4 regions of the Solidesulfovibrio sp. C21 genome follow, and region 3 is predicted to be linked to each of the others. Evidence: predicted binding sites of a transcription regulator. Region 3 holds the regulator's gene; each other region holds the start of a gene.
The links. Region 3 encodes sigma-54, which starts transcription at its own class of promoters, with help from an activator protein. Its sites were predicted from a motif close to CTGGCACGGNNNNTGCTT; they were not measured.
Positions count from the first base shown of each region.

Region 1: a site for sigma-54 is predicted at 810-827, ahead of hpsG ((2S)-3-sulfopropanediol dehydratase). Genes of this name have one in related genera too.
Region 2: a site for sigma-54 is predicted at 3,121-3,138, ahead of ACMZ6R_RS10830 (protoporphyrinogen/coproporphyrinogen oxidase). Genes of this name have one in related genera too.
Region 4: a site for sigma-54 is predicted at 1,516-1,533, ahead of nifH (nitrogenase iron protein). Genes of this name have one in related genera too.

Region 1 is NZ_JBLODY010000004.1:98,211-105,817, reverse strand. It holds gene ACMZ6R_RS02565 (amidohydrolase family protein) at 1-378, opposite strand, end outside; gene hpsG ((2S)-3-sulfopropanediol dehydratase) at 1,011-3,506, shown strand; gene ACMZ6R_RS02555 (MFS transporter) at 3,650-5,002, shown strand; gene ACMZ6R_RS02550 (glycyl-radical enzyme activating protein) at 5,125-6,045, shown strand; gene ACMZ6R_RS02545 (sigma-54 interaction domain-containing protein) at 6,229-7,599, shown strand.
Region 2 is NZ_JBLODY010000031.1:711-8,317, forward strand. It holds gene ACMZ6R_RS10815 (response regulator) at 1-24, opposite strand, end outside; gene ACMZ6R_RS10820 (DUF4911 domain-containing protein) at 86-391, opposite strand; gene ACMZ6R_RS10825 (M24 family metallopeptidase) at 388-1,464, opposite strand; gene ACMZ6R_RS10830 (protoporphyrinogen/coproporphyrinogen oxidase) at 1,712-3,091, opposite strand; gene ACMZ6R_RS10835 (RNA recognition motif domain-containing protein) at 3,216-3,494, opposite strand; gene ACMZ6R_RS10840 (tetratricopeptide repeat protein) at 3,996-4,772, shown strand; gene purU (formyltetrahydrofolate deformylase) at 4,794-5,651, opposite strand; gene ACMZ6R_RS10850 (ABC transporter substrate-binding protein) at 6,131-7,297, shown strand; gene ACMZ6R_RS10855 (branched-chain amino acid ABC transporter permease) at 7,439-7,607, shown strand, end outside.
Region 3 is NZ_JBLODY010000013.1:23,851-31,457, forward strand. It holds gene ACMZ6R_RS06410 (CTP synthase) at 1-413, shown strand, start outside; gene ACMZ6R_RS06415 (KdsC family phosphatase) at 610-1,152, shown strand; gene rpoN (RNA polymerase factor sigma-54) at 1,270-2,706, shown strand; gene hpf (ribosome hibernation-promoting factor, HPF/YfiA family) at 2,756-3,304, shown strand; gene ACMZ6R_RS06430 (PTS sugar transporter subunit IIA) at 3,305-3,757, shown strand; gene rapZ (RNase adapter RapZ) at 3,838-4,725, shown strand; gene ACMZ6R_RS06440 (PTS sugar transporter subunit IIA) at 4,944-5,381, shown strand; gene ACMZ6R_RS06445 (PTS sugar transporter subunit IIB) at 5,386-5,847, shown strand; gene ACMZ6R_RS06450 (PTS sugar transporter subunit IIC) at 6,019-6,768, shown strand; gene ACMZ6R_RS06455 (manganese-dependent inorganic pyrophosphatase) at 7,015-7,607, shown strand, end outside.
Region 4 is NZ_JBLODY010000003.1:6,762-14,368, reverse strand. It holds gene ACMZ6R_RS01490 (HD domain-containing phosphohydrolase) at 1-1,344, shown strand, start outside; gene nifH (nitrogenase iron protein) at 1,575-2,399, shown strand; gene ACMZ6R_RS01480 (P-II family nitrogen regulator) at 2,453-2,782, shown strand; gene ACMZ6R_RS01475 (P-II family nitrogen regulator) at 2,794-3,168, shown strand; gene nifD (nitrogenase molybdenum-iron protein alpha chain) at 3,223-4,848, shown strand; gene nifK (nitrogenase molybdenum-iron protein subunit beta) at 4,880-6,265, shown strand; gene ACMZ6R_RS01460 ((2Fe-2S) ferredoxin domain-containing protein) at 6,302-6,613, shown strand; gene ACMZ6R_RS01455 (antibiotic biosynthesis monooxygenase family protein) at 6,718-7,026, opposite strand; gene ACMZ6R_RS01450 (molybdopterin-containing oxidoreductase family protein) at 7,026-7,607, opposite strand, start outside.

The DNA of each region.
Region 1 (7,607 bases), on a different contig from region 3:
ATGCGCCAGATACGGATCGATGGACGCCCCGCGCATGCCGTATTCGGTAACGGCCTGACGCAATTCGCGCACGGACTTCATGCCCTTGTGCGGGTCCACACCCCAGAAACCGATGAAGCGTTTGGGATAGGCCCGGATGAACGCAAGCACCTCGGGATTATTCGCCGGGGACCCGTACGTCGTCTCGCTGTCGCGGCCGGTAATGACGCAACGCGTCACGCCGCGGGCGTCGAGACCGGCAACGATTTCGGGCAGTGGCTGGGGCTTGCGCTTGTCAAAGCCGATGACGGCACAAGCGGCCTTGAACATATTGCTGTTGGCAATACCGTTGATAATTTCCGGTGTATTCGGCCGGAATCTGAAATCGATGATAGCCATGGACAGACTCCTTTGGTTGGCAGGAGCGCCACATAGCAAAAGACATGCCTGCACGGCGCTCGTCTTCCATTCCCGAAGCAGCCATCGCCCCGCTTGATTCCAGGCCCTTCCATTTTAGAGCAGCCCCGTCCCCTGGCGCAGAGAGGGTTCTTTCGCCCGATCAGCCGGTCACGTCTATTTCAAAGTTTTTTTGATTCCTGGCGGCGTGCCCCCTGGATGCAGGCTTGGATCGGGTGCAGACCTGACACGCTGACGCAAAATTGCAACGCATTCGTTACTTTTATAACTTACTTATATATTTAGTTTTTTAAAAAAAATGTCTCATTTATGCGCCATACCCGACCCCTCGGATTCCGCTCTGTGGCTCACTCCATGACGTAAAATCCATCCGCTTGCGCCTGTTTGCACAAGATACGGGCCTTCACCGATCTTTGGCATGGTCTCTGCAATTTCCGGCTTACGGAGATTGAACACAAACAGATCGAAAGGGATAAGACTACTCAATCCCTTATTTGTATTACATCACGTCACAAAACCTTTTGAGCAAGGCAGACGCGACGGTACAAAAAAGATCATTGTGTTCATTATATCCGGAATTCTAAAGCCAGAGCATCCGCTCAAGGAGACAGGCTATGCTGAATATTGAGTGTTGTGGAACAATGTCCCCGCAGGAGCAACGCCTTCAAAATAAAATTGAAGGCAAAAAAGATCCGTACCGGGCGACACATCGTCGGGCGTTTGCCATTTTGGATTCCTTCGAAGGAATGCGGCCGCGCATCGATATCGAACGCGCCAAGTACTTTACCGAGTCCATGCGGGCCACCGAAGGGCAGCCGCTGGTGTTGCGCTGGGCCAAGGCGCTCAAGCATATCGCCGACAACATCACGGTCTACATCGACGACAACCAGCTGCTGGCCGGCCGGGCCGGCTGCCAGGGCCGTTACGGTATTTTGTACCCCGAACTCGATGGCGACTTTCTCGATGTCTCCATCAAGGATCTGCCCAACCGCCGCGAATCGCCCTTCTCCATCACGCCCGAGGACGCCAAGGTTGTCATTGAGGATATTGCCCCATATTGGAAGGGCAAAACCTACCATGAGGATCTCAACACCGCCCTGCCGGCCGATGTGCACAAGTTGACGTATGATGATCCCGAAGGCCTGCGCTCGCGGTACATCGTCAACGAGACCTCCTCCTTCCGCTCCTCCATCCAGTGGGTGCACGACTATGAGAAGGTTCTCAAACGCGGTTTTGGCGGACTGCGAAAGGAAGCCCAGGAAAAGCTGGCCGCACTTGATCCGTTAAGCCCGGTGGACAACTGCGAGAAGCGCCCGTTCCTGGAAGCCGTGGTGATCGTCAGCGATGCCATCGTCACCTGGGCCAAGCGGCATGCGGCGTTGGCGCGGGAAAAGGCCGCGGCGGAAAAAGATCCTCTCCGCAAGAAAGAACTCCAGACCATGGCCGACATTTGCGAGCGCGTTCCCGAGCAGCCGGCCCGCAATTTCCATGAGGCCGTACAGTCCCAGTGGTTTACCCAGATGTTCTCCCGTCTGGAGCAAAAAACCGGAACCATCGTTTCCAACGGCCGCATGGACCAGTATTTCTATCCTTACTATGCCAAGGACCTGGCCGAAGGACGCCTTACCGAGGATCAGGCCCTCGAATTCATCGAGTGCATGTGGGTGGGCATGGCCCAGTTCATCGACCTCTACATCTCGCCCAACGGCGGGGCCTTCAACGAAGGCTATGCCCACTGGGAAGCCGTGACCGTCGGCGGCCAGACCCCGGACGGCCGCGACGCCACCAACGATCTGAGCTACCTGCTCTTGCGCTCCAAGCGGGAGTTCCCGCTGCACTACCCGGATCTGGCCGCCCGCATCCACTCCCGCTCGCCGGAACGGTTCCTGTGGGAAGTGTCCGAGACCATCAAGGATGGCTCCGGTTTCCCCAAGCTCATAAACGACGAGGAAGTGGTGCCCCTGTACGTCTCCAAGGGGGCGACCTTCGCCGAAGCCTATGACTACGCCGTCTCGGGCTGCTCGGAAGCCCGCATGCCCAACCGCGACACCTATACCAGCGGCGGCGCCTACATCAACTTCGCGGCCGCCCTGGAAATGGCTTTGTACAACGGGCGCATGCACAAGTACGGCGACAAGCAGCTCGGCAAGGAAACCGGCGACGCCCACGCGTTCAAATGCTGGGAGGATCTGTGGGAGGCCTACAAGGCCCAGCACATCCTTTTCCTGAAGACGGCCTTCATCCAGCAGTATCTCATCAACAACCTGCGCGCCCGCCACTTCGCCCAGCCCATGGGTTCCGCCATGCACGACCTGTGCATGAAATACTGCCTCGATCTGCATACGCCGCAGATTCCCGAAGGCATCAACATGGGCTACTTCGAATACATCGGCTTCGGCACCGTCATCGATTCGTTGGCCGCCATCAAGAAGGTGGTATTCGAAGACAAGACCCTGACGATGGATCAGGTGTTGGAAGCCCTGGATTGCAACTTCGAGGGCAAGGAAGACATCCGTCAGATTCTCAAAAACGCCCCCTGCTACGGCAACAATGACGCCTACGCCGACGTCATCGGCCGCGAGATCGATTTGCTGTCCGTGGAGTATGGCAACAAGTACTCCAAGGAACTGGGCATGCACAACGACGTGCGCTACGTGCCCTTCACCTCCCATGTGCCCTTCGGCAAAGTGGTCGGCGCCACGCCGAACGGCCGCAAGGCGTGGAGCCCGCTGTCCGACGGCTCGTCGGCCTCCCACGGCGCCGATGTCAACGGTCCGACCGCCATTCTGCTTTCGAACTTCAGCACCAAGAACTACGGCTACCGCGACCGGGCGGCCCGCCTGCTGAACATCAAGTTCACGCCGAAATGCCTGGAGGGCGACAGCGGCACCCGGAAGATGGTTTCGTTTATCCGGACCGTGTGCGACCTCAAGCTCTGGCACGTGCAGTTCAACGTCATCAACAAGGACACCCTTATCGCCGCCCAGAAGGACCCTGAAAAATACCGCAACCTCATCGTCCGGATCGCCGGGTACAGCGCCTACTTCGTGGACCTGTCCCCGGATCTGCAAAACGATCTCATTGCCCGGACGGAGCATGATTCCATGTAACAAGGCGCGTTTTCTCCGGGTACTGCGCCGCCGATTCGGCCGTACCCGGAGACGCTTCTTCTGGTTTCAGGCCGTCTGACGCTCCCTTTGGCGGGGTTCAGGCGGGATGTACGGACACTGTACAGAGAACCAAGGGATCACTCATGGCCAACGATCAAAAAAAAATGCTGTCCCGCGTTGTTGTCGCCAGTCTCGTCGGCGCGACAATCGAATGGTATGATTTCTTTCTCTATGGTGTAGTCGCCGGTATTGTTCTCAATAAACAGTTCTTCCCTTCTTCCGACCCCACAGTGGGCACGCTCCTGGCCTATGCCACCTTTGCGGTGGGATTTATCACCCGTCCCATCGGCGGCATCATTTTCGGTCACTTCGGCGACAAGATCGGCCGCAAAAGCATGCTCATCATGACACTGAGCATCATGGGCGTCTCGACGGTGCTGATCGGCGCCGTGCCGACCTACCAGCAAATCGGCATCTGGGCGCCTATCACCCTGCTGTTGCTGCGCATCTTCCAGGGCATCGGCCTTGGCGGCGAATGGGGCGGCGCCGTGCTGATGACATTCGAATTCGCCAAGCCGTCAAAACGCGGTTTCTATGCCAGCCTGCCCCAGATCGGCCTGTCTTTGGGGCTGTGCCTCTCCGCCGGCGTTGTCAGCCTGCTCTCCTACACCCTGACGGACGCCCAGTTCCTGGCCTGGGGCTGGCGTATCGCCTTTTTCCTCAGCGTCATACTGCTGTTCGTCGGCACCTGGATCCGGTTGCACGTCATGGAAACGCCGGACTTCCAGAAAGCCAAGAAGAGCAGCCCGGCGCCGCGCATCCCCCTTGTCGAGATGTGGAAGAAGCACAAGGGCAATGTCATTGCCGGCATGGGCGCCCGTTACATCGACGGCGTGGCCTTCAATATCTTCGGTGTGTTCTCCATCAGCTATCTGGCCACCACGCTGCACGTGAACCGGACCGAATCCCTGTTGGGCGTCATGCTGGCCGCCCTGGTCATGGTCGCCACCATCCCCTTCTTCGGCCATCTCTCCGACAAGATCGGCCGCAGCAAAGTCTACATCATCGGCAGTCTGGTCACCGGGTTTGCCGCCCTGCCCTCGTTCTGGATGATGGCGCACAGCGGCGGCGACGTCACGCTCATCTGGCTTGGCCTCATCATCCCCCTGGGCATCCTGTATGCCGCGGTTTACGGACCGGAAGCGGCGCTTTTTGCCGAATTGTTCGACACCAACGTCCGCTATACCGGCATCTCCTTCGTGTATCAGGTGTCCGGCATCTTCGCGAGCGGCATCACGCCGATCATCGCCACGGCCCTTTTGAAATACGACCCCAGTGCGACACTCATCTGCCTGTATGTTGCCTTCGCCGGAGTGGTCAGCGCTGTTTCCGCCTGGTGGATCGGCAAATACGTTCCGCAAAGCCAGGGCGACTTCCTGGAAGTGACCAAGGAAGAACTTGTCGGGGAAGCCCTCGAAGCGAAGGCGACCAACTAGGCCGGCCTGCTTGCCTGCCTTCCGGCGGAAGTTCTTCCGCCGGAAGGCAGGGGCATCCCCCCCCCGCCGACGCCCCTCACCGCACAGTCACCAGCCCCCGACCGGGGGTGATCGGACACCTTATGAACACAACGGACGACAAAAACCGCACGTGCACTGTCTTTAATATCCAAAAATATTCCGTCCACGACGGCCCGGGCATCCGCACGGTGGTCTTCCTCAAGGGATGCCCGCTGCGTTGTCTTTGGTGCAGCAACCCGGAATCCCAGGAAGCTTTCCGCCAGATCGCCTTCAACGAGGGCCGCTGCCTCGGCGAAGCCTGCACGCGCTGCATCGAAGCCTGCCCGCACGGCTCCATCACACGGCCCGCAAGGCAAACGCTCGCCATCGATCGCGCCCACTGCCGCGACTGCGACCAGCCCTGCACCAAGGCCTGCCCCCCCAAGGCGCTCATTTCCTATGGCGAGGTCCGCACGGTCGATGACATTTTGCGGGTGGTGGAGCAGGATGGCCAGTTCTATGCCCGATCGGAAGGGGGCATGACCATTTCCGGCGGCGAACCGCTCTTTCAGGCGAATGGCGCCTTGGCCCTGCTGCGCGAGGCCAAACGCCGGCACATCAACACCGCGGCGGAAACCTGCGGTCTCGCGCCGTGGGAAATCCTGGACGCCGCCTGCGGGATCCTTGACACGTTGCTGTTTGACATCAAGCATCCGGACCCGGCGCAGCACAAGGAAGGCACCGGGATTTCCAACAGCCAGATCCTCGGGAATTTCCACAACGTCATGCAATACCACCCGGACCTGCCCGTTCTCGTCCGCACGCCGGTCATCCCGGGGTTCAACGATTCGGAAGAGGCCATAAACGGCATCCTCGACATCCTCGAGCCCTACCCCCGGGTCGAGTACCAGTTGCTGGCCTATCATCGCCTGGGGACACAGAAGTATCAATTCCTGCATCGTGACGCGCCCATGGGGGAAGTCACCCTGCCAAGCGAACGCTTCACCGGCCTCCAGAAACTGGTCACCTCGCGTCGCGGCTGATCCGGCCCACAAACCGGCACCCGCCACGGCCCGTCCACTTTTGGGGGGGCTGACTTGCCCCCCCCGGTGGTGTATCCGAGAATTGAAGGAGCAACCGGTCGCGGATATTGACTCTTCGCGTGATTGCAACCAAGCGAAACAGCCTGTTTCTCCTGCTTTCCTCATGAGGCCTGCGAGGACAAAATGGAAGTTATCCTCCAATACTTCAAAGAAATACTGAATATTTTCAACGACGGGATATACATTACGGATCGTGAGGGAACCACGCTGCTGGTCAACACAATGTACGAACAGTTGACCGGGTTGAGTCAGGAAGTCCTCAAAGGGCGTAACGTCAACACGCTGGTCGATGAAGGAATTTTCGATCGCATCCTGAACCCCGAAATTGTCTCTTCGAAACGCCCCTCCGTTTCCGTACAGACCATCCACGGCGACAAACGGGTCATCCTCCATGGCTGCCCTGTCCTCGACGCGACCGGCGAAGTCCGCCTGGTCGTCACGTTTGCGCGTGACATCACCATGATTTCGCATTTTCGGGAACAAATCGCCAAACAAAAGCTCCTGATCGAGGAGTTCAGCCAGCGCCTGGAAGGCATCATCAAGGCCAATGCCACAGCGCCGCCGGCCATTTTTCAAAGCGATGTCATGGCCGCCCTCATGTCCAGGCTGGGTCGCGTGGCAGGGACCGATGCGACCATCCTGCTCCTTGGCGAAACGGGCGTGGGCAAAGACGTGCTGGCCCGGCTGGCCCACGAGCACAGCGGACGCAGCAAAGGCATTTTCCTGAAAATCGACTGCGGCAGCATTGCCCCCAATCTCATCGAATCGGAGTTGTTCGGCTATGCCCCCGGCGCGTTTTCCGGCGCCAGCGCCAAGGGCAAGGCAGGGTACTTCGAGATGGCGGACAAGGGCACCATTTTCCTCGATGAAATCGGCGACCTGCCGCTGGCCATGCAGACCAGGCTGTTGCGCGTCCTCCAGGATGGCGAAGTCACCCGGGTGGGGACGACCCAACCGCGCGCCGTGGACGTCCGCATCATCGCCGCCACCAATCGCGATCTGGCTGAAGACGTGGAAAGCGGCAAATTCCGCAGCGATCTGTTCTACCGTTTGAAGGTGGCGGTCTTTCGCATCCCGCCTTTGCGTGAACGCCGCGAGGACATCGCCCCCCTGGCCCAGTATTTTCTGGCCCGCTACACCGGCAAGTACCGGCGCTCCATGGAAATCGCGGAATCCGCGTTGGTGGCCCTGGAAAGCTATCGCTGGCCGGGCAACGTCCGCGAAATGCAAAATTTCATCCAGAGCCTCGTCGTGACCAGTGAGCGCCCCACCATCAGCTGCGTCGACCTGCCGCCCCAGATGTGGGAAGCCTGTCCGTCCGAACTCCAGTATACGATGCCGGACCTGGAACGTTCCAAACCGTTGCCGGACATCATGGCCGAAATCGAACGGGAGATCCTTGAACGGGCGCTGAAGAAATATGGGTCCGTCTGCAAAGTCGCCCGTTTTTTCCAGACAAGCCGGTCCACGGTCTTTCGGAAACTCCGGCGCTAGACCACGCC
Region 2 (7,607 bases), on a different contig from region 3:
GGGTGGCGCGGATACGGGAGGCATGGGCACGCCGCCTGTTGCAGTTGCGTCCGGGGCCGGCCGGGGTTCAACCCGTCAGGCAGATCTAGTTAGAGGAGGCGTGCCCGGTTGGCAATGGAAAAGCCGCGCCGGGGCGCAGGCAGACCGTGGCTTCCGGGCACATGGCGGTCAGGTCGCGCACGAACCCTTCCACCCGGGCGGCCGCCTGCGGCGCGTAGGCGAGGCGCACCACGGCGGCGAAGCGGTCGACCACCGTGGGCAGGGCCAGGTTGTCCTCGGCCTCGAGCAGGAACTTGAGCAGGGCCACATGGCGCGCCTCCAGGCGCACGTACAGGCGGGCCGAGGCCGTGGCCGGGCGGTAGGGAGGCTGGCGGCGACGGCGGCGTTTCACAGCGTCTCGCAGCCGTTCTCGGTGATAAGGGCCATATGCTCCCAGCGCGCTCCGCCCCAGTCGGGGTAGTAGAGCCCCGGCTCCACCGTGACCACCATGCCCGGTTCCAGCTCGCCTCTCGCGGACGGGTTGAGGCTCGGGCCCTCGTGGGTCTCCAGGCCGACGCCGTGGCCCAGGGAATGGGTGAAGCGATCGGCCACCCCGGCCTTGACGAAAACGTTCCGGGCCAGGGCATAGGCGTCACGAAAGGGCAGTCCCGGTCGCAGCTCGGCCAGTGCGGCGGCCTGGGCCTCCTTGACCTGGGCGAGCATGGTCCGGAAACGCTCGGGGGGATTTTTGCCCACCCACACCGTGCGGGTCTGGTCCGAGCAGTAGTCGTCGCGCCGGCCGCCCACGTCGATCAGCACCATGCACTCGTCGGTGATGACGGTTTCGCCCGGTATGGCGTGGGGCAGCGCCGCGTTGGCGTCGACGGCCACGATGGAGGAAAAGGCCAGTTCGCTGGCGCCGAATTCCCGGAAGAGTTTTTCGATTTCCCAGGCGGCTTGCGCCTCGGTGCGGCCGGGCGTCAGCACGTCGGGCAGGCGCTGCATGACGGCGTGGTTGACGGCGGCCGAGCGGCGCATGCGGGCGATCTCGTCCGCGTCCTTGATCAGGCGCAGCGGCTCCACCGCCCCGGTGACCGGGGCGAGACCCATGTGCTCGGCCAGCTTGGCGTGGGTGTCGAAGGAGATGTCCGTGGCTTCGAAGGCGGCGTGGGTGATGCCGCGTTGGGCCAGAAAGGCGGCGATGGCGGCGAAACGGTTGCTGCCGTAGATGCACAGGTCCTTGGCCGGCCAAAGACGCAGGGCCGCGTCGCGGTAGCGGGCGTCGGTGAAAAGCGCGTCGCGGCCGTTGGCCGCCACGCACAGCCAGCCGGCCGATTCGTTGCATTGGGGGTCGTGCAGCTCGAAGCCGCTCAAATAGTAGCGGTTGGCCGCATGGGTGACGAGCAGGGCGGTGTGCCCCATTTCCGCCAGGCGTTGGCGCAGCCGGTCGCGCCGGGCCGCGTAGGGGGGGATGGTCGTAATCACGGTGAAACGTTGCTCCTTCTATGCGCCGGGTTTATCTCCGGTGCCCGACCCTGTCCCAGATCGGACGGCGACGTCAACACCGCTATGGGGCGGACCCGTGTCCCGTGCAGAGGTTTTTGTTCGTCCCTCCCTCTCGGGAATTTTTAATGTTAATAATGTGTTATTGATAAAAAATTTAGGAAAGGGAGAGCGCGAGAGGGGAGAACCCTTTTTAAAGGGTTTCCCCTCTCGCATCTCACCGTATCCCTTACAGCGTATACACCGTTTCCGGGGCGCCGGTGAGTATCCGGTCGGCCCACTGCGCGCCCTGCATGAAGGAATGGTCCATGTTGCCGACCTCGTATTTCCAGCCGCCGAAGCGTCCCCGGGAGAACACGCCCCGGGCTTCGAGCGCCGGCTGAATGACGGCCAGGGCGGCGTCGCGCTCCAGGCAGGGGATGGGGTAGGCGTAGTCCACGCGCATCTCCCAGGTGGAAACGAGGCGGTCGCGGTCGTCCGGGGCGATGAGCGTGGTCGCGGCGAGGCCGTCCACGGTGCGTCCGGGCAGGCTGTCCAGGTTTTCGGGCTTGTGCTCGGAGTAGCTGGTTTCGGTCATGATCGCCCGTTTTCGGGGCCGCGCGCCGTCCGGGTCCGGGGTGTTGTTGTAGGAATAGTTGTGGAAGTTGGTGACCCGGTAAAAGGGGCAGTCGGGTTCGGGAAAATACATCCAGCAGCGGGGATCGGGCGGCGCGCCGTCGAAGCCCAGGCCGTGGATGGCCGAGCCGCTGTGCTTGAGCCGTCCGGCGGCAGCGGTCATGGCCGGGGTCGCCTCCTGAAGCACGTCCACGACCAGCCGGTCGAGGGGCATGGTGGAGAGGAGGTGGTCATAGGCCACGGTGTCGCCGGAGGTGGTGCGCAGGGTTTTGGCGGTCGCGTCGAGCCGGAAAGCGCCGTCGCCCAGGCGCACCCGGTCGGGAAAGCGCGCGGCCAGGCGGCGGTAGATCTCGCCGGTGCCGCCGCGAAGCGGGAAGGAAAAGGTGTTGTTGGGCCCCCAGGCCACATCGTCCTGGCCGAGGATGATGTTCTTGATCACCCGGTCGGCGTCCACCACGGACACGCGTTCGCCGATCCAGCGGTGGGACATGAGCTCGGCCGGATGGGCCCAGACCTTGAAGTTGTAGGGGACCATGAACAGCCGGGCGATACCCGGGCCGAAGACCCGGTCGATCCACTCGCGGAAATGGACCGGGGGCGTTTTGTGCGCATCGGCGGCGGCGGCCCGTCCGGCCGCGAGCAGCCCTTCCACGCACTCCCAGGCGAGCGCGGGCGGCAGGCGACGGATGTTGTTCTGGAAGGGGTAGGGCACAAAGGTGCCGGCCACGCGTATCCAGGACTCGCGCTGGTGCCTGAGCACGTCGTCGCCTAAAAGTTCGTCGAGGAGTTTGTCGAAGGCCGGGTAGTGGGAAAAGACCACGTGGCCGCCCACATCCCAGGTAAACCCCGTATGGTCGGTGAAGCTGGCGGACAGGCCGCCGCTGTAGGGGTGGCGTTCGAGGACGAGAAAATCGTTTTCGCCGCTTTGCTGCAACTGCCAAGCGGCGCCAAGTCCTGTGGGGCCGGCCCCGATGATCAGATATTTGACGCGCATGCGTGCCTCCTCTGGGGTGTCGCATGGGGTAGCAAGAATGGGGCCAGTATGGGGGAAGGGAAAAAAGGAACCCGGAGCCGCCTGCCAGCCGACGACTCCGGGAAAGAGAGGTTACTCCGGGGGACTACCAGGCCGGACGACGCGGGGGCCTGGGGGCGCGGGGCTTGGCCTCGTTGACCTTGAGGCTGCGGCCCTCGAACTCCGTCCCGTCGAGCGCCCGAATCGCTTCGTCCGCGGCGCTGTCGTCATCCATCTCCACGAAACCGAAGCCGCGCGGTTTGCCTGTCTCGCGGTCGGAAATCAGTTTGACGGATTGGACCTCGCCGTAATGGGCGAAGAGATCGTGGACGCTTTCCTCGGTACTACGGAAGGGCAAGTTGCCAACATAAATGTTCTTGGACATGAGACACGGACTCCCAAACGGTTGACGTCAATGCGAACGCGAAGCGTGTACGGAGGTCCGTCTGGCAACAAACCGCCGGCTACGCTCCTTCCCAGGACGATTCCATCGGCCGTACGGCCGGAATGGCCCGATAGTTGGAGTGCATCCGTCGGTTTCGGCAACGGCAAGGTAGTGAAAAACAGTCGGCGCGCACTCTATGTTGACTCCCCAAGCGAGTCGTTCGCGTAACTTTCCGCGCCGCCGTATCCCGCCACGGGCGAGGCGACTGCACGGGTTTGAGCGAAGATGTCAAAAGATATCGGAACCCGAAATGGGGAGCAAGAAAAAAATGTTCGTATCTGTCGTTTCTCCTTGAAATGATATCTGGTTTGCTTCCTGTCTTGCGAATGTGCTTTCCGATAAGTGACTTGGGGCGGGGTGGGGAGAATGCCCGGCGCAGGAAAATAGTGTATGCCAGGGACCCGACGGGGAGCCTTTCACAGCAGCGACGTGGAGGTGGGCATGGCTGATGCGTTTGAGGCCGCGCGATTCGCCGTGGCGGTTTCCTTGCGGGAATCCTACAAAACCGGCTTTGGCGGGACCACCCGGGCCAGTGAGCGCGCGCTTTATTATTACGCCGAGAAGACGCCCGAGTCCGGCATTTTGGTGCAGGCTTTAAACGCCAACAGCGTGCCGAGCGGCGAGAAGACGCCGGTTTCCGAGCCGGAGTTTCTGGAGAAATTCAAGCCCGAGCCGCTGATCTATTACAACCAGGTCAAGCCGCGCATGGAGGCGATGCTTGCCGAGCTTGAAAAGGGGGACAAGCAGCTCGAGGCCGGGCGTACGGAGAGGGCCGAGAAGTCCTTCCAGAAGGCCCTGGAATACGACGCGGAGAACCTGCGGGCGATTTTCGGCCTGGGCAATGCGTATCTCGCGGCCGGCAAGAGGGTGGAGGCGGGGGAGATCTTCGAGAAGATCATGTCCATCGAGCTGGCCTTCGGGCCGGAGAACAAATTTCTGTTCAATGAATTCGGCATCCGCATGCGCAAGCATGGGCTTCTGGACATGGCCCGGGCCTACTATGCAAAGGCGCTGACCGTGTCCGAGGCCGACGAGAACCTGCATTTCAACCTGGGGCGGGTTCTTTTCGAGCTGGGCGACTTCGCGGCCGCCGCCACCGAGGCCGGCAAATGCCTGGCCATCAATCCCGGCTTCCTCATCGCCAAAAAGCTCAAGGCGGCGGCGGAGAAAAAAGCCGCTGCCGCGCCGCCGGCCGCACCGGCAACGGATGCCGGTTGATCGCGCCGCCGCCCGGCCGCCTTACCGGAACACCACCGTCTTGTTGCCGAAAACGATGACCCGGTCCTCCAGGTGCCACTTGACCGCCCGGGCCAGCACCGTGCGCTCCAGTTCGCTGCCCGTGGCCTTGAGGTCGGCCACCGAAAACCGGTGCGTCACCCGCGCCGTGTCCTGCTCGATGATCGGCCCGGCGTCCAGCTCGGCCGTGACGTAATGGGCCGTGGCCCCGATCAGCTTGACCCCACGCTCGTGGGCCTGCCGGTAAGGATCGGCCCCGACAAAGGCCGGCAAAAACGAATGGTGGATGTTGATGACCCGGTTTTCGTAGGGCGAAAGAAAATCCGCCGACAGCACCCGCATGTATCGGGCCAGCACGAGCAGGTCCGTCGCATCGCCGAGGATCTCGGCCATGCGCGCCTCGACCTCGGGCATGCCCCCGTCGCCGACCGGCACGCAGGAGAAAGGCACCCCGAAGCCCTCCACGCTGCCGCGCGCGTCCTCGTGGTTGCTGATCACCATCGCCACCTCGCAGGGCAGCTCACCCCGGGCATGCCGCCATAACAGCTCCATCAGGCAGTGGTCCTGGCGCGAAACCAAAACGACCGCGCGCTTGTGCACGTCGGAATACGACAACCGCCAGTCCATGGAAAACGGCGTTCCGACAACTTCGCCGAAGGACGACTCCAGGGCCGGGCGGGACACATCCATATAAGGGGTGTGAAATTCGAGCCGCATGAAAAACGTCCCCCCCTCGGGGTCCGTCGAATGCTGGTCCAGGTCGACAATATTGGCCCCGTGGGCGTGCAGGAAGGTGGTGACGGCCGAAACGATGCCGGGGCGGTCTGGGCAGGTGATGCGCAAACGGGCGGTGTGGGTCATGGTGACGGGATCCTTTCCGAATAGTCTTGGCGGCGGCTGATCGCCGGGGGAAAGGCCATAACCCAGAACGGTTTTTGAGGCCAGCCGAGTTTAACCAAAGATTGTTCGGACAATATTGTCATATTTCGAAAATTCGTTTACAGAAGGGCGTCCTTATCGAGCGCGCCCCTGCTCCGAGCGCGTAACGACCGAAGGGAAGCCCGAATTTTAGGAAAAGTACCCCACGAGGCAGGCCGATGCGCGTTGGTATCCCCAAGGAAATCAAAATGCTTGTCCCCGCTGTCCGCGGCGCTGGCCTGGCCCGGGATGCGGCAGTGGGGAGTGGGGCATCGCGGCGGCTCCTTCACCCCGGTAAAATTTCACAAAAATGTGGTTTGATACGAGAAGGGGATTCCCTTCGCCCGAAAGTTCATGTATTTCGATCGTAACCGAAACTTTACGTGTAAGTTGTTGAAATTGACTGCAAACAGGAGGCGTTCATGAAAAGGTCCTGGCTCATTGCCCTTTTTCTCGTGCTCGTGGCGGCCGCTCCGGTCCGGGCCGCGGATACCATCAAACTCGGGTTCAACATCCCGATGACCGGTGATATTCCGGATGTGGGCGAGTCCTCGAAGAACGCCGCCGAGATGCTCAAAAAGAAAATCAACGATGCCGGCGGCATTACCGTCGGCGGCAAGAAATACCTGGTGGAATTCGTCTACGAGGACAACGAGTCCAAGGCCGAGTCCGCCCTGTCCGCCGCGCGCAAGCTCATCACCCAGGACGACGTCCTCGGCATCGTCGGCCCGCAGTCCAGCAAGCAGGCCGTGCCCGCCGCCGAGGCCTCCAACGACCTCAAGGCCCCGATGATGGCCCCCTGGTCCACCAACCCCAACACCACCAAGGATCGGCCCTACGTCTTTCGCGGCTGCTTCCTCGATACCTTCCAGGGCCCCACGGCCGCCAAGTTCGCCACCGAGGAATTCAAGGCCAAAAAGGCCGCCGTGCTCTACGACATCGCCTCCGACTATCCCAAGGGTCTGGCCGAGGACTTCAAGGCCGCCTTCGAAAAGATCCACGGCCCCGGCTCGGTTGTCGCTTTCGAGACCTTCACCACCAAGGACGTGGACTTCTCGGCCCAGCTGACCAACATCGCCAAGTCCGGCGCGGACGTGCTCTTCGTGCCCCAGTACTACAACGAGGTGCCGCTGGTCGTGAAGCAGGCCAAGTCGCTCGGCTTCGACAAGCCCATCATGGGCAGCGACTCCTGGGGCTCCGGCGACCTGATGGGCCTTTGCGGCGATGACTGCAAGGGCTACTTCTTCGTCACCCACTACGCCGCCGCCGGCGCCAAGGGCAAGACCAAGGAATTCATCGACGAGTACACCAAGCTTTACAACAAGACCCCTGACGACGTCGCGGCCCTGACCTGGGACGGCGCCAACCTGATGCTCGACGGCGTCAAGGCCATGCCCGCCATCACCGGCGACATGGCCAAGGACCGCGAGGCCCTCATGAAGGCCATGGCCGGCATCAAGAAGTTCGAAGGCATCACCGGCGACATGTCCTATCCCGCCACCGGCCCCCATGATCCCATCAAGTGCGCCGTGGTGGTCAAGATCGACGACAACGGCAAGTTCGCCTTCTACAAGTCCGTCTGCCCGTAGCATCCGCCCGGCATCCGCCGGTTGTAACGCCTGTCCGGGACGCCCCGCCGCCGGGGCGTCCCGGGCGGCCGTCGAAGCATTCAGGCCGGCACGGGCTCGCGCCCGGCCGGGTGGCCGAACGTCGCGCCAAGGGGGTCTCCGTTGCTGCAAAGCCTTCTGCAAAACATCCTTAACGCCCTGCAGTGGGGAAGTTTCTATTCCCTGATCGCGCTTGGCTACTGCCTGGTGTACGGCGTGCTGCTCCTTATCAACTTCGCCCATGGCGACATTTTCATGGTCGGGGCCTATATCGCCTTTTTCGTCTGCACCT
Region 3 (7,607 bases):
CCACGGCCGATCCGGTCATCTACCTCATGCGGGAATGGTTCGACTTCCGCACCAAAAAGATCGAGCGCCGCGATCCCTCCTGTGACAAGGGCGGCACCATGCGCCTGGGCGCCTATCCCTGCGTGGTCAAGCCCGACACCAAGGCCGCCGAGGCCTACGGCGCCGGGGAGATTTCCGAGCGCCACCGGCATCGCTACGAGTTTAACAAGGCTTACGCCGCCGCGTTCGAGGAGGGCGGGATGGTTTTAAGCGGCCTGTCCCCGGACGGGGAACTCGTGGAAATGGTGGAGCTGCCCGAGCATCCCTGGTTCCTCGGCTGCCAGTTCCATCCGGAATTCAAAAGCAGCCCCATGAAGCCCCATCCGCTCTTTCGGGAGTTCGTGATGGCTGCCAAGCGCCAGCAGGGGGCGTAGGAAGTTACGCCGCCGGCGGCCGGGGGGAAACTTTTTGGAAAAAGTTTCCCCCCGGACCCCTCTTCAAAAACTTTCAATAGGGATTCCGGAGCCCCACCTCGCGGGCAGCCAGGGGTATTGCTTGCTTTCAAGCTTTTGGGGCCGGTTCGAGGCGTTTGGGCGCGGCCTTGCGCCGGAAAACTAAAGGAGGCGCGCCGTGACGCACGACGCCACGCTTGCTGCGGCCAGGGCCGGGGATATCGCCCTGCTCGTGCTGGATGTGGACGGGGTTCTGACCGACGGCGGGCTCTACGTCGACGGCCGGGGGGAGATCGCCAAGCGGTTTCATGCCCAGGACGGGCTCGGCATCAAGGCGGCCCAGATCGCCGGCATCGCCGTGGCGGTCATAAGCGGCCTGGACAGCCCGGCTGTGGCCGCCCGCATAAAAGAACTCGGCATCGCCGAATACCATCCTGGCCATTACCGCAAGGTGCCGATCCTGCGCGCCATATGGGAGCGTACCGGCATTACCCCGGGGCAAACGGCCTACCTCGGCGACGACTGGGTGGATGCCGGCCCCATGGGGCTTGTTGGCCTGCCCATGGCCGTGGCCGACGCCCAACCGGAAATTTCGGACCTGGCCCTTTGGGTGACGACCCGGGACGGCGGGCAGGGGGCGGTGCGCGAGGCCATCCGGTTTATCCTGAACGCTTCCGGGCGGCTTGCGGCCGCGTACGACTGGTTCCTGCGGGAACGGTAAGCCGGGCGGATTGCCACAATCCTTTGATTGTGGCATGTTTTTTGTTGGGCGGAGGCCGGACACGCGCCGGACACCGCCGACACGAAAACCCATAAAAAAGCGCGTACGGCGGTAGACATGGCCCTGGAACTGCGACAGCAGCTCAAATTGTCCCAGCAGTTGGTGATGACTCCCCAACTGCAGCAAGCCATCAAGCTCCTGCAGTTGTCCCGGCTGGAGCTCCTGGAGAGCGTGCAGCAGGAACTCCTGGAAAATCCCCTTCTCGAGGAATCCATAGACGAAGATCGGCAGCCCGAATCCACGATGGCCGAGGACAACCTCGGTCCAAGCGGCGACAGCAGCGAAGTGGCCATGGAAAAGGAGCTGCTTAAAAACGCCGAGTGGGACGACTACCTTGGCGATTTCGCCAGCACCGGCCGGCAGGCCCAGTCCCGCGAATCCGAGATCCCCGAGGAGGGCATGGCCTTCGACGCAAGGCTTGCCTCCAAGCCCTCCCTGGAAGGGCATATCGGCTGGCAGATGCGCCTGTCCAATTTTACGCCAAAGCAACTCGAGATCGGCGAGACCATCGTCGGCAGCCTCAGCTCCTCGGGCTATCTCTGCGCCTCGATCGAGGAGCTGGCCCAGATGACCGCCACGAGCGTCGAGGCGGTGGAGGAAGTGCTGCACCGCCTCCAGCGCTTCGATCCGGTGGGCGTGGCCGCCCGCACCCCCAGCGAATGCCTGCTGACCCAGATCGAGGTCTTCGGCTACGAGGACACCATCCTTATCGAGCTCGTGCGCGACCACCTCGAGGATCTGGAAAAAAAGCGCTACAAGCCGCTGGCCAAAAAATTTCACATCACCATGGAGAAGCTCAAGGAATACCTGGAGCTGATCCAGACGCTCAATCCCATGCCCGGAGCCAGTTATGGTTCGGGCGACCCCATCTATGTGAGCCCCGACGCCTTTGTCTACAAGTACGGCGACGACTTCGTCATACTGTTAAACGAAGAGGGCATGCCCCGGCTCAACGTCAACATGACCTACATGGATGGGCTCAAGCCGAAGGCGGACAAGGACAAGGATTACCTGCAAGACAAGATGCGCTCGGCCATGTGGCTGATGAAAAGCCTTTATCAGCGCCAGCGCACGCTCTACAAGGTCCTGGAGAGCATACTCAAGTTTCAGCGGGAATTTTTCGAGCACGGCGTGACGCGGCTGCGGCCGCTGATCTTGAAAGACGTGGCCGACGACATCAGCATGCACGAATCCACGGTCAGCCGCATCACGTCCAACAAATACGTGGCCACGCCCCACGGTATTTACGAACTGAAGTTTTTTTTCAACAGTTCCCTGGACCTCGACGACGGTGGGACGGTAGGGTCGGAGTCGGTCAAGGCCATGATCAAGCGCATCATCGCCGGTGAGAACGCCAAGAAACCCATCAGTGACGAGGCCATTGCCGACATGCTCAAGGAAGAGCTGCAAATCAACATCGCCCGCCGTACCGTGGCCAAATATCGCACGGCCATGGGCATCGAATCCTCGTCCAAGCGCAAGGAAATTTTCTGATGCTTCGGGCCGGGACCCCGGCTCAATACCATGCCACCCGGAGGACTATATGAACATTACTTTTAATTTCAAGAACTTCGAGCCATCGGATCATTTGCGCGACTACGCCCGCAAGCGTTTTGAGAAGCTCGCCAAATATACCGTCGCCACCGACGCCTCGGAGTTGCAGGTCAATTTGGCCGTGGAAAAAAACCGCCAGATGGCCGACGTCATCTTCCTGGCCGACAACATGCACATCTCGGCCCACGAAGCCTCCGAGGACATGTATTCCACCATCGACATGATCCTTGACAAAGTCGAGGCGCAGGCCAAGAAATTCCGCGAGAAGCAAAAGGACCGCCGCCGCCAGAAGGCCGAGGTCGTCCATACCCAGGTCATCAGCATAAGCGAGGATGCCGCCGGGGCGCGGACGCCCACCATCGTCCAGACCGACGACTACGAGCCCAAGCCCATGGCCGTGGAAGAGGCGGCCATGCAGCTTGAAAGCCTCAAATACGAGTTCATGGTGTTTATCAACTCCGAAACCGACCGGCCCAATGTCATCTACCGTCTGCGCAACGGCGACTTCGGCCTCATTGATCCTGGAACGGGAGCATAAATGCGTCTTGAGGATTATCTCCAACCCGATTTCGTCATCGGGGAACTTGTGTCCGAGTCCAAACCCGACGTGCTGGCCGAACTGATCGCCCCGATGAAGGCCAGATGGCCCGATTTCGACGATGCCCGGGCGCGCCAAGTGCTGCTTGACCGGGAAAACCTCGGCACCACGGGGATCGGCGACGGCGTCGCCATTCCCCATGGCAAGATGGAGAACCTCGAGCAGATCGTCATTGTCGTCGGCCGCAGCCTCAAGGGCGTCAACTTCGATGCGCTGGATTTCAAGCCCTGCCGCATCTTCTTTCTCGTCCTTGCCCCGGAGCACGTGGCGGGCCTGCACCTGCGCATCCTGGCCCACATCTCCCGGCTCTTGTCCGACGAATCCTTCCGGCACGCCTTCATGAGCGCCGAAAACGACGCCGCCTTGTGGCAGGTGCTCACGGCCGCCGCCTGAAGCAACACGAAACGTCACCTCCCCGCGCGCCGGCCGGCGCGCGGGGAGTGTGTCCTATCGGGGCCGGGGGGCCATGCGCCATGGAAGACACGCCTGCGGAACTGACCATCGTCATCCTGACCGGACTTTCAGGGTCCGGCAAGTCCACCGCCTTGCGGGTCTTCGAGGACCTGGGTTTTTTTTGTGTGGACGGGTTGCCCGTCAGTCTCGTGCCCAAACTCATCGGCCTTTTCGAAGTGAAGGGCGGCCAGCGTTACAAAGGGCTGGCGCTCGGCATGGATGTGCGCCAAGCCGACATGGACACCGACTGGGGGGCGACGCTGGCCCAGGTCAAAGGCGCGGCGGCGGCCTTGCAGATCATTTTCCTCGAGGCCGACACCCAGGAAATCATCCGCCGCTACGCCACCACACGCCGGCCGCATCCTCTGGAAAGCGAATCGCGGGGCCTGGAGCAGGCTGTGCTCGAAGAACGCACGCGCATGACCCCGCTTCGGGACTCGGCCGACATGGTGCTCGACACCACCGATTTTTCCATCCATGACCTGCGTCGCAAGCTCCAGGAAAAATGGGCCTCCATCCGGGTCTCCACCGGCATGCTCAAGGTCCACGTCATGAGCTTTGGCTTCAAGTACGGGCCGCCATCCGAGGCGGACATGGTCTTTGACCTGCGTTTTTTGCCCAATCCCTATTTCGACAAGGCGTTGCGGGAAAAAACCGGGAAGGACGCGCCCGTGCGCGACTATGTCCTGGCCGAGGATCCGGGTCGGGAATTTCTCGCCCGGCTGACCGCTTTCCTGCTCTACCTCCTGCCGCTGTACGCCAGGGAAGGGCGTTACCGCCTGACCATCGCCTTCGGCTGCACCGGGGGGCGGCACCGTTCCGTGGCCGTGGCCGAGTCTGTCTTTGACACCTTGTCCAAGGCTGGATACAATCTTTCTCTTGAGCATCGGCATATCGAACGCGGTTGATCCGGCGCGCGGCGGCAAGGCCGCGGACGCCGGCAAACCGGAAGAAGCCGATGTGCCGGGCCGCGGTTGCGGCTATCGTGTCGGCCAGCGGGGGCATGCTCCCGTCTTGTTGGTGGGTCACTGCGGCAGCAGGACGCGTCGCGGCACTGGGCTGGATTACTCCGCCGCGCCGTTTTGACGCCAGGTTTGGGCCTGATAACGCCCCCGGATGCGCGAACATGAATGGGCAAACCCGCTCGGAGACGCCGGTTGGCGTGGTGATCGTCACCCACACCGATTACGGCACGTGGCTTTTGAAGGCGGCGGAATGCATCCTGGGCCACCAGGAACATTGCCGTTGCGTGAGCGTGGACATGGCCACCGAGGTGGACCACATCCTGGCGTCGCTGAAGGCCGCCATCAAGGAAACCGACCAGGGCGGCGGCGTGCTTATCCTGACCGACATGTTCGGCGGCACGCCGACCAACCTCAGCCTGTCGCTTCTGGGCTCGGGTCGGCTCGAGGTGCTCACGGGCGTCAATTTGCCCATGCTCATCAAAATCCTCGGCGCGCGGACCAAGAATCTGGAGGGGCTGGCCGCCGAAGGCAAGCAGGCCGGCTGCCAGGGCATCGTCGTGGCGGGCGAGGTATTGCGCAAGCGGGTTGCCGAGGCCTAGGACCATGGCGTTCGTGCGGGTGGACAACAGGCTCGTGCATGGCCAGATCATCGAAAGCTGGCTGCCTTTCACGCACGCCCGAACGATCCTGGTGGTCAACGACGACCTGTCCACGGATTTTTTGCGCCAGGAGATCATGTCCCTGGCCATACCCTCCGGGGTGCGCATCGAATTTCTCCCGGTCGGCGACTTGCTGGGGTTTTTATCCAGGAACCCCCTCGACGCCGAGGACGCCTTGATCTTGTTCGCCAGTTGCCGCGACGCCCGAATCGCCTACGAGCGTGGTTTCGGCTTCGGCAACCTCAATCTCGGCAATCTGCATTACGCGCCGGGGAAAAAGCAGGTCTGCCCCCATGTGGCCCTGTCCAAGGATGACGAGTCCTGTCTGGACTTTTTCCGGGACAAGGGGGTGCGGCTCGACTACCGTTGCGTGCCGAGCGATCCGCAGCAGTTGCGTTCCGTGTAATGTTGCGGCCTTGGAAAACCGGGTCGTATTTTCAAGGAAAAGGCAACGCAGGCACGTTGACTCCGCGACAAGCTTCGGGCTTGGTCTTGCGGATGCAAGTGGAGGCACGGCCCGGAAGCGGGGCGTGTCGGCCGGCTAAGGCAGGCGGCGAAGAGCCGCTACGGCCGCAGTTTGGGCCTTTGGACAGGAACCCGCCCACGGAAATCGCCCAGGCGAGACGACGCGCATGACCCATCAGGCCGATATCTTGCTCCACGTGATAAGCGTCGCTTTTTTTTTGTTCTTTTTTCGTCCTTCCGCTTCTTTTTAAACGCTGCGCTGATCGAAAGGCCGCTTGTCATCGGGTTTTTCTGGGCCGCCTGCTACGGTGACCTGGACGCGACCCTGAAGCTGAGCCTTTTTTACGAACTCTTTTGGCTCGACGGCATTCCCGCCGGCACCCACATCCCCCCCAATGCCGCCGCGGCGACCCTGGCCGGCCTGTCGCTTATGCACGTCTACCAGCTGACGACGCCGGCCGAAGCGCTCTTCGTGGCCGCGACCACGGCCATCCTGGGACGGCTTTTCGCCACCCTGGAAGGGGCGCAGCGGATGATGGAAAACATCGTTCTGTCGCGCTATACGGCGGCCCGGGAGCGATCAAAGTCCCATTTCGCGCCCGGCAGGCTGGTGCGCCGGGCCCTGCTGGACATGGCAGCCTTAAACGGCCTAGCCTTTAGCGTGGTCCTGGCCGGGCTGATCGCGCTTTATGCCGTGCTGCTGCCCATGGTCTGGCCGTATCTTGCCTCTTCCGGGGCGACCTGGAGCCAGCTTTGGATACTGGGCAGCCTGGGCGGGGTGTTGTCCCTGCGTTATCGGCCGGCGTACATGCTGCTGGCCGCCGGCATGATTTTGGCCGTGGCTTGGTGCCTGTTGGGCTGAGACGGCGGACGCGAAATCCCTCCTTTCCGAATATTGCGCGAAAGGGGACTTCCCTGCTTTTTTGTCGAAAAGGCTAGATATCCCTGATGGTAATGAACAGGATGGCGTGGCGAGGAGCCGAAAAAGGCTGGCGGCCCGGGGAATTTGACTTGGCAACTTGCTTCTTTTGGGATATTCTTCACAAGTTGTAAGTTTCGGCAGCCAACCCGCTAGGGTTATTGGGAAAAACACCAGGAGGACACTACTATGGCTTTGTATGTCGTTGGTCACAAAAATCCGGACACCGATTCCGTCGCCGCCGCCATTTCCGTGGCGGACCTGATGAACAAGGCCAAGGGGCTGGACGCCAAGCCGGCCGCGCAGGGCAAGCTTAACCCCGAAAGCACGTTCGTGCTCGATAAGTTCGGCGTGGCCGCTCCGGAGATCGTCACCGACGCCACCGACAAGCAGATCATCCTGGTCGACCACTCCGACCTGGCCCAGAGCCTGGAAAATCTGGACAAGGGCGAGATCATCGGCATCTACGACCACCACAAGCTCGGCGACGTGACCACCCCCAATCCCCTGGAGATCCTGGTCAAGCCTGTGGGCTGCTCCTGCACCGTGGTCAAGATGATGTACGACTGCGCCAAGGTGGAGATTTCCAAGCCCATGGCCGGCCTCATGATGTGCGCCATTTTGTCCGACACCGTCATGTTCAAGTCCCCGACCTGCACCCCCGAGGACAAGGCCGCCGTCGAGGCCCTGGCCAAGATCGCCGGCGTGTCCGACTACATGTCCCTGGGCGTCGAGATGTTCAAGGTCAAGTCGGCCGTGGGCGGCACCCCGGCCCGCGAACT
Region 4 (7,607 bases), on a different contig from region 3:
GACAGCGGCGCCCTGCTCTTCCACGACGCCCCGCTGGCGGTGTATCTGCGCGGCACGGACGGCGACCTGCTCGACGCCAACATGGCCATGGCCGTGCTGTTCGGCTTCGACGGCCCGGCGCAGTTCCTGGAGGCCATGGCCGCGACCCCGGACCAGTACTACCTGGACCCGGACACCCGCGCCTCGGTGCTTTCCATCCTGGCCCGCGACGGGCACCTGACCGGCCGGCAGTTCCAGGCGCTCGGCCGGGACGGCTTCGTCATCTGGGTCGAGGAATCGGCCCGGCGGATCGTGTCCCCGGCCGGCGAGACCTTCTACTTCGGCTACATCCACGACATCACGGCCGAGAAAAGCTCGCGCTGGGCGCTGACCGAAATCGAGGAGAAGTACCGGGGCATTTTCGAAAACGCCGTGGAAGGCCTTTTCCAGATGACGCCCGGCGGCCGCTTCGTCACGGTCAACATCGCCTTGACCCGCATGCTCGCCTATCCGGCCCCCGAAGATCTGACCGCCATGTCCAACGCCGCCGCGCACGTTTTCGCCTCCCCGGCGGACTGGAGCCGGCTGGGGACCGCCCTCGACGCCGCGGGCATGGTGCGGGGACACGAGGTGGAGCTTCTCCGGGCCGACGGGGCGCGCATCTTCGCCTCGATCCATGCCAGGGCCGTACGCGACGTCGACGGCGGCATCGTGCTGTTCGAAGGCTCCATGGAAGATGTGACGGAACGCCGCCAGTCCCAGGAGCAACTGCGCCAAAACCTGGCGCACACCCGGGCCCTTTTTCACCAAACCGTCAAATCCCTGGCCACAACCGTGCGCTTCCGCGACCCCTACACCGCCAGCCACCAGGACAACGTGGCCCGCCTGGCCTCGGCCATAGCCCGGACCATGGGACTGTGCAAAGACATGACGGCCGGCATCCGGGTGGCCGGGCAACTGCACGACATCGGCAAGATCAACGTGCCGGTGCGCTACTTGAGCAAGCCGGGCCGGCTGGTGGGGCTGGAATGGGAATTCATGAAGCAGCATGCCCAGACCGGCTACGAGATCCTCAAGGACATCGATTTTCCCTGGCCGGTGGCGGAAATCGTCTGGGCCCACCACGAACGCCTGGACGGTTCGGGCTATCCGCGCGGGCTTTCGGGCGCGGCCATCGGCATCGAGGCGCGCATCCTGGCCGTGGCCGACGTGCTGGACGCCATGGCTTCCAACCGTCCCTATCGGCCGGCCCTCGGCGTGGAGGCGGCGCTTGCGGAGCTGGTCCGACACCGGGGCGCGACCTTCGACCCGGACGCCGTGGACGCCGCCCGGGCCGTGATCCGCGACGGCGTGGTCCGGTACTGACCCTCCCGGCCGGCAATCCTGTCGGGCCCTCCGATACCACAACATTTTTGTCGCATTTCTTGCGACATTTTTGTCTCCGACACCGCCCCTCCGGTTTTCGCCCACCTGCCATGTTCCAATAAGCTATTCAAAATTAGTATATTACATCAAAGGCATCACGGCTTTCCCTTGCTGGCATGACTCTTGCCATAAAGGCCTCCATCACACTCTGGAGCAGGAGGCTTTACAAAATGCGCAAGATCGCTATTTACGGCAAGGGCGGCATCGGCAAGTCCACCACCACGCAGAACACGGTCGCCGGTCTGGCGGAAATGGGCAAAAAGGTCATGGTGGTCGGCTGCGACCCCAAGGCCGACTCCACCCGGCTCCTGCTGCACGGCCTAGCCCAGAAGACCGTCCTCGACACCCTGCGTGAGGAAGGCGAGGACGTCGATCTCGACGATATCCTCAAGGAAGGCTACGGCGGCATCATGTGCACCGAGTCCGGCGGCCCCGAGCCCGGCGTCGGTTGCGCCGGTCGCGGCATCATCACCTCCATCAACCTGCTCGAACAGCTCGGCGCCTACGAGGAAGACAAGCACCTCGACTACGCCTTCTACGACGTCCTCGGCGACGTCGTGTGCGGCGGTTTCGCCATGCCGATCCGCGACGGCAAGGCCGAGGAAATCTACATCGTGTGCTCCGGCGAGATGATGGCCATGTACGCGGCCAACAACATCTGCAAGGGCATCGTGAAGTATGCCGACACCGGCGGCGTGCGCCTGGGCGGCATCGTCTGCAACAGCCGCAAGGTCGACCAGGAACAAGAGATGATCGAGGAATTCTGCAAGCGCCTGGGCACCCAGATGATCCACTTCATGCCCCGTGAAAACCAGGTGCAGCGCGCCGAGATCAACCGCAAAACCGTCATCGACTTCTCGCCCGAGCATCCCCAGGCCGACGAGTACCGGGCCCTGGCGAAAAAGATCGACTGCAACAAAAATTTCGTCATCCCCAACCCCATTTCCATCAACGAACTGGAAAAGCTGCTCATCGACTTCGGCATCGCCAACTAGTCACCGCGCCGCATCCAGCGAACACTACACACACGCACGCAAGGAGCACAGTCATGCAGACCATGGTGAGAGCCATCGTTCGTCCCGAGAAATGCGATGAAGTCCTGGCGGCCCTGATGGACGCCGGTTTCCCGGCCGTGACCAAATTCAACGTGGCCGGACGCGGCAAACAGCGCGGCATCAAGATCGGCGAGATCCAGTACGACGAGATCCCCAAAGTGATGCTGATCTGCGTCGTGGACGACAAGGACAAGGAGTTCATGGTCAAGACCATCATGGAAAGCGCCCGCACCGGAACCAAGGGAGCCTTTGGCGACGGTAAAATCTTCGTGAGCCCCGTTGAGGAAATGTACACCATTTCGTCCGGTGTGAAGGAATCATAAGGAGGGGCGTCATGAAGGAAATCATGGCGGTTATCCGCATGAACAAGATGAACCAGACCAAGAAAACCCTGGCCGATTCCGGAATCCCGGCTTTCGTGGCCCGCGAGGGCTATGGCCGAGGCAAGGGCCTGGTCAACCAGGCGGTGCTCGAAGGCGCCGCCGCCGGCAACGAGGAGGCCATCGCGCTCCTCGGCACCAAGGGCCGGCTGTACCCCAAACGCATCCTGTCCGTCATCGTTCCCGACGCCGAGGTCAAAAAAGTCGTGGACGCCATCATATCCGTCAACAAGACCGGCCAGGCCGGCGACGGCAAGATATTCGTAATGCCCGTCTCCGATTCCATCCGGGTCCGTACCGGCGAGGACGGAGACGCGGCCATCGTCTAGGCGGCCCCTGCGGACGTCCCCGGACCAATACCGAGCTAACGAGGAAGCATCCAAATGAGCAGCAAGCCCATAAACGTCGAAGAGATCAAGCAGGAATTGATCGCCAAGATGCCGACCAAGGTCGCGCGCAAGCGGGCCAAGGCCATTGTCCCGGGCGCGGGCGGCAGTGGCGAGGCAATTCCCGAAATCCAGGCCAACGTCCGCACAGTTCCGGGCATCATCACCCAGCGCGGCTGCACCTATGCCGGCTGCAAAGGCGTCGTGCTGGGTCCCTCCCGCGACATCGTCAACCTGACCCACGGCCCCATCGGCTGCGGCTTCTACTCCTGGCTGACCCGCCGCAACGAGACCGACGCCGGCCCCGACGGGGACAACTTCATCCCCTACTGCTTCTCCACGGACTTAACCGAGCATGACATCGTGTTCGGCGGCATGAAGAAGCTGTCCGCGGCCATCCAGGAAGCCTACGACAATTTCCATCCCAAGGCGATTTCCGTCTTCTCCACCTGCCCGGTCGGCCTCATCGGCGACGACATCCACTCCGTGGCCAGGCAGATGCAGGAAAAGCTCGGCATCACCGTGTTCGCCAACTCCTGCGAGGGCTACCGCGGCGTGTCCCAGTCCGCCGGCCACCACATCGCCAACAACCAGATCATGAAGCACATCATCGGCACGGGCGAGACGCCGGTGGAGGGCAAATACAAGATCAACCTCCTCGGCGAGTACAACATCGGCGGCGACGCTTTCGAGATCGAGCGCATCCTTAAAAAGTGCGGCATCACGCTGATCGCCACCTTCTCCGGCAACTCCACGGTGGAATCCTTCCGCGAGGCCCATTTCGCCGACCTCAACACCGTCATGTGCCACCGCTCCCTCAACTACGTGGCCGAAATGATGGAAACCAAATTCGGGATTCCCTGGATCAAGGTGAACTTCATCGGCGCCCATGCCACGGCCAAGTCGTTGCGCCGCATCGCCACCTACTTCGAGGATCAGGAGCTCATGGACCGGGTCGAGCAGGTCATCGCCGAGGAGATGCCCGCGATCGAAACGGCGATCAAGGACATCCGCCCCCGCACGGAAGGCAAGACGGCCATGATGTTCGTGGGCGGTTCCCGGGCGCACCATTACCAGGAGCTGTTCGGGGAACTGGGCATGAAGGTCCTGTGCGCCGGCTACGAGTTCGCCCACCGCGACGACTACGAAGGCCGCCAAGTGATGTCCAAGATCAAGGTCGACGCCGACTCGCGCAATATCGAGGAACTGGAAGTCGTGCAGGACGCGACCCGCTACAAGCCCCGCAAGACGCCCGAGCAGCTCGAGGCGCTCAAGGCCAAGGGCGTCGAGGTCAAGGACTACGACGGCATGATCGGCCAGATGTCCAAGGACTCGCTGATCATCGACGACATCAGCCAGTACGAGACCGAAAAGATCATCGAGATCATGAAGCCCGACATCTTCTGCGCCGGCATCAAGGAAAAATACATCATCCAGAAGATGGGCATGCCCATGAAGCAACTGCACAACTATGACATCGGCGGTCCCTACGCCGGGTTTGTCGGAGCCATCAACTGGTACCGGGACATCGACCGCATGGTGAATTCCAAGATCTGGTCGCTGACCAAAGCGCCCTGGCAGTCCGAAGGGCCTGAACTCGAAGCCAGCTACGTGGCGGAATAAACAAGCTTTTCGCTAGAGAAGGAACGTATTTATGGCTCTCCTCAGACACACCACCGGCGAGATCAAGGAACGCAAGGCGCTCACCGTCAACCCGGCCAAGACCTGTCAGCCCATCGGCGCCATGTACGCCGCGCTCGGGGTGCACAACTGCTTCCCCCACAGCCATGGGTCCCAGGGCTGCTGCGCCTACCACCGCTCCACCCTGACGCGCCATTACAAGGAGCCCATCGTCGCCGGCACCTCGTCGTTCACCGAAGGCTCCTCGGTCTTCGGCGGTCAGTCGAACCTGATCGCGGCCATCGACAACATCTTCACTCTCTACGACCCCGAGATCATCGCGGTCCACACCACCTGCCTGTCCGAGACCATCGGCGACGACCTGCGGCAGATCTCCAAGAAGGCCATGGACGACGGCAAGGTGCCCGAGGGCAAGGTCCTCATCTACGCCAGCACCCCGAGCTATGTCGGCACCCACATCACGGGCTACTCCAACATGGTCAAGGGCATCCTCAAGGGCTTCGTCGCCAAGACCGGGACCCCCAACGGGAAGATGAACATCATCCCCGGGTTCTGCGAGCCGTCGGACATGGCCGAACTCCGTCGCCTGTGCGGGATGATGGGCATCGAGATCATCATGGTCCCGGACACCAACGGCGTGGTCAACGGCCCGATGACCGGCAAGTACGAGATGTTCCCCAAGGGCGGCGCCACCAAGGAAGAAATCGCTACCATGGGCGACTCCATGGGCACCATCGGTCTTGGCCGCTGGGCCACCACCGACGCCGTCAATTACCTCGACGCCGATTTCAAGGTGCCGGGCACCATCCTCGGCATGCCCATCGGCCTCCAGGCGACGGACCGGTTCATCGAGACCCTGCACAAGCTGACCGGCAAAGCGGTGCCCGACGCCATCACCTTCGAACGCGGCCAGCTCGTGGACATCATCTCCGACTACGACCAGTACCTCTACGGCAAGAAGGTGGCCCTGGCCGGCGATCCGGACCAGCTGCTGCCCCTGGTCGAGCTGCTCGTCACGCTGGGCATGATTCCGGCCTACGTCGTGTCCGGCACGGCCGGCAAGTACTTCGAGGACCGCATGGCCGAGCTGACCAAGGACGTGCCCTACGACTGCAAGTACAAGTGCGGTCCCCAGGCCGACATGTACCTGCTGCACCAGTGGATCAAGAACGATCCGGTCGACCTGCTCATCGGCAACACCTACCTCAAGTACATCGCCCGCGACGAGGACATCCCGCTTCTGCGTCACGGCTTCCCGATCCTCGACCGGGTGGGACACCAGTACTTCCCGACCTTCGGCTACTCCGGCGGCATGCGCCTTCTGGAAAAAATCCTGGCCGCCATCATGGATCGCCAGGACCGCGACGCCCCTGAGACCCGCTTCGAACTGCAAATGTAACGGAACCGAAACTTCAAGGGAGAGGAGACGAGACGCATGGCCATCGAAAAGCCGCAATACTTGATCAACGTCTGCGCAAGCTTTCGCGTCAAAGGCGAGGCCAAGGGCATCTGCCACAAAAAAGGCTCGCACGACCTGCTGGGGTACTTTGAAGAGGGCATTCTCGACCGGGACATCGACGCCCGGGTCGTGAGCACGGGCTGCATGAAGCAGTGCGAAGACGGGCCGATCGTTGTCGTGATGCCCACAAACTGGTGGTACCGGGGCATCGACAGCGAGGACAAGGTGGACGAGATTCTGGACGCCCTGGAAAACGGCGAAGCCTGCGAGGAACACTTGCTCCCCTAACCGAAAGCCGGTTTGCCAACCGCTCGGATTGGACTTCCCATAGAAAAAGCCGCCCTGCTGTCACGGACCAGCGGGGCGGCTTCATTTTGCGCGACTTCACCTTATTAAAGCGTCGCTGCCACAACCTCGTAGTGCCGCACCACCGTCTCGGGCACGATTTCGTAGGCGTCATCCCCGGGATAGAGCACCGCCCGGCCGATGTCCGCGCCGGCAAACGCCTCGATGGCGGCCAGGGATTCCCAGTAGCTGACGAACGTCACCTCGACCATGGCGTCGACCTCGCGTGTCAGAATCTGATGGCCCCGGTAGCCCGGCGTCGCCGACGTCTCGGCCACTCCCGTGGCGGCCAGATGGGCCAAAAAACCGTCCCGATGGACCGGCGGACACAGACATTTCCATTCCCTGGCAACCATCACGGCAACCTCTCCACGTCGACGACCGCTTCATAGTAGGGTGTCCCCTGCCCCACGGCGCTGACCATATCCGGGATGATCGTGTTGATCCCCTGCCCGGCCTTGATCCAGCCGCCCCGTTCACAGAAAACCACGTCCGGGCGCAGGGCCGGATCATGGCGCACGGTCACGGGAAGCTCCCCGAGCTCCCCGACCAGTCTGGCCGGTCCGCCGTCGGCAATGCCGCACCGCGTCGCCTCCGAGGCGGCCATGGCCAGCACAATGGGGCGGCCATGGTCGCCCGGCACCCGCTCGGAACACAGATGCTTCGCCATGCCCGGGGTGAGGAGCCGGTACGGATAGCGTGTGGCCTCCCGACAGTCGTCGCAGCCCGTAACGTCCGTCAAAAGCTGGAACCGGCCGCTCGGAGTCGCGAACTTCCCGTCCGCCCAGGGCACCATGGGGGCATCCGGAATGCGCACCGGCCCTTTCCACAAATCATCCCAGGCCACGCCCTGCGCAAGCAGCGGTCGCAGGATCAGCCGCAGCCACTGCTCGTCGGTTTTGACGAACGCGTCGGCAAAGGGAAAGCGCCTGGCCAG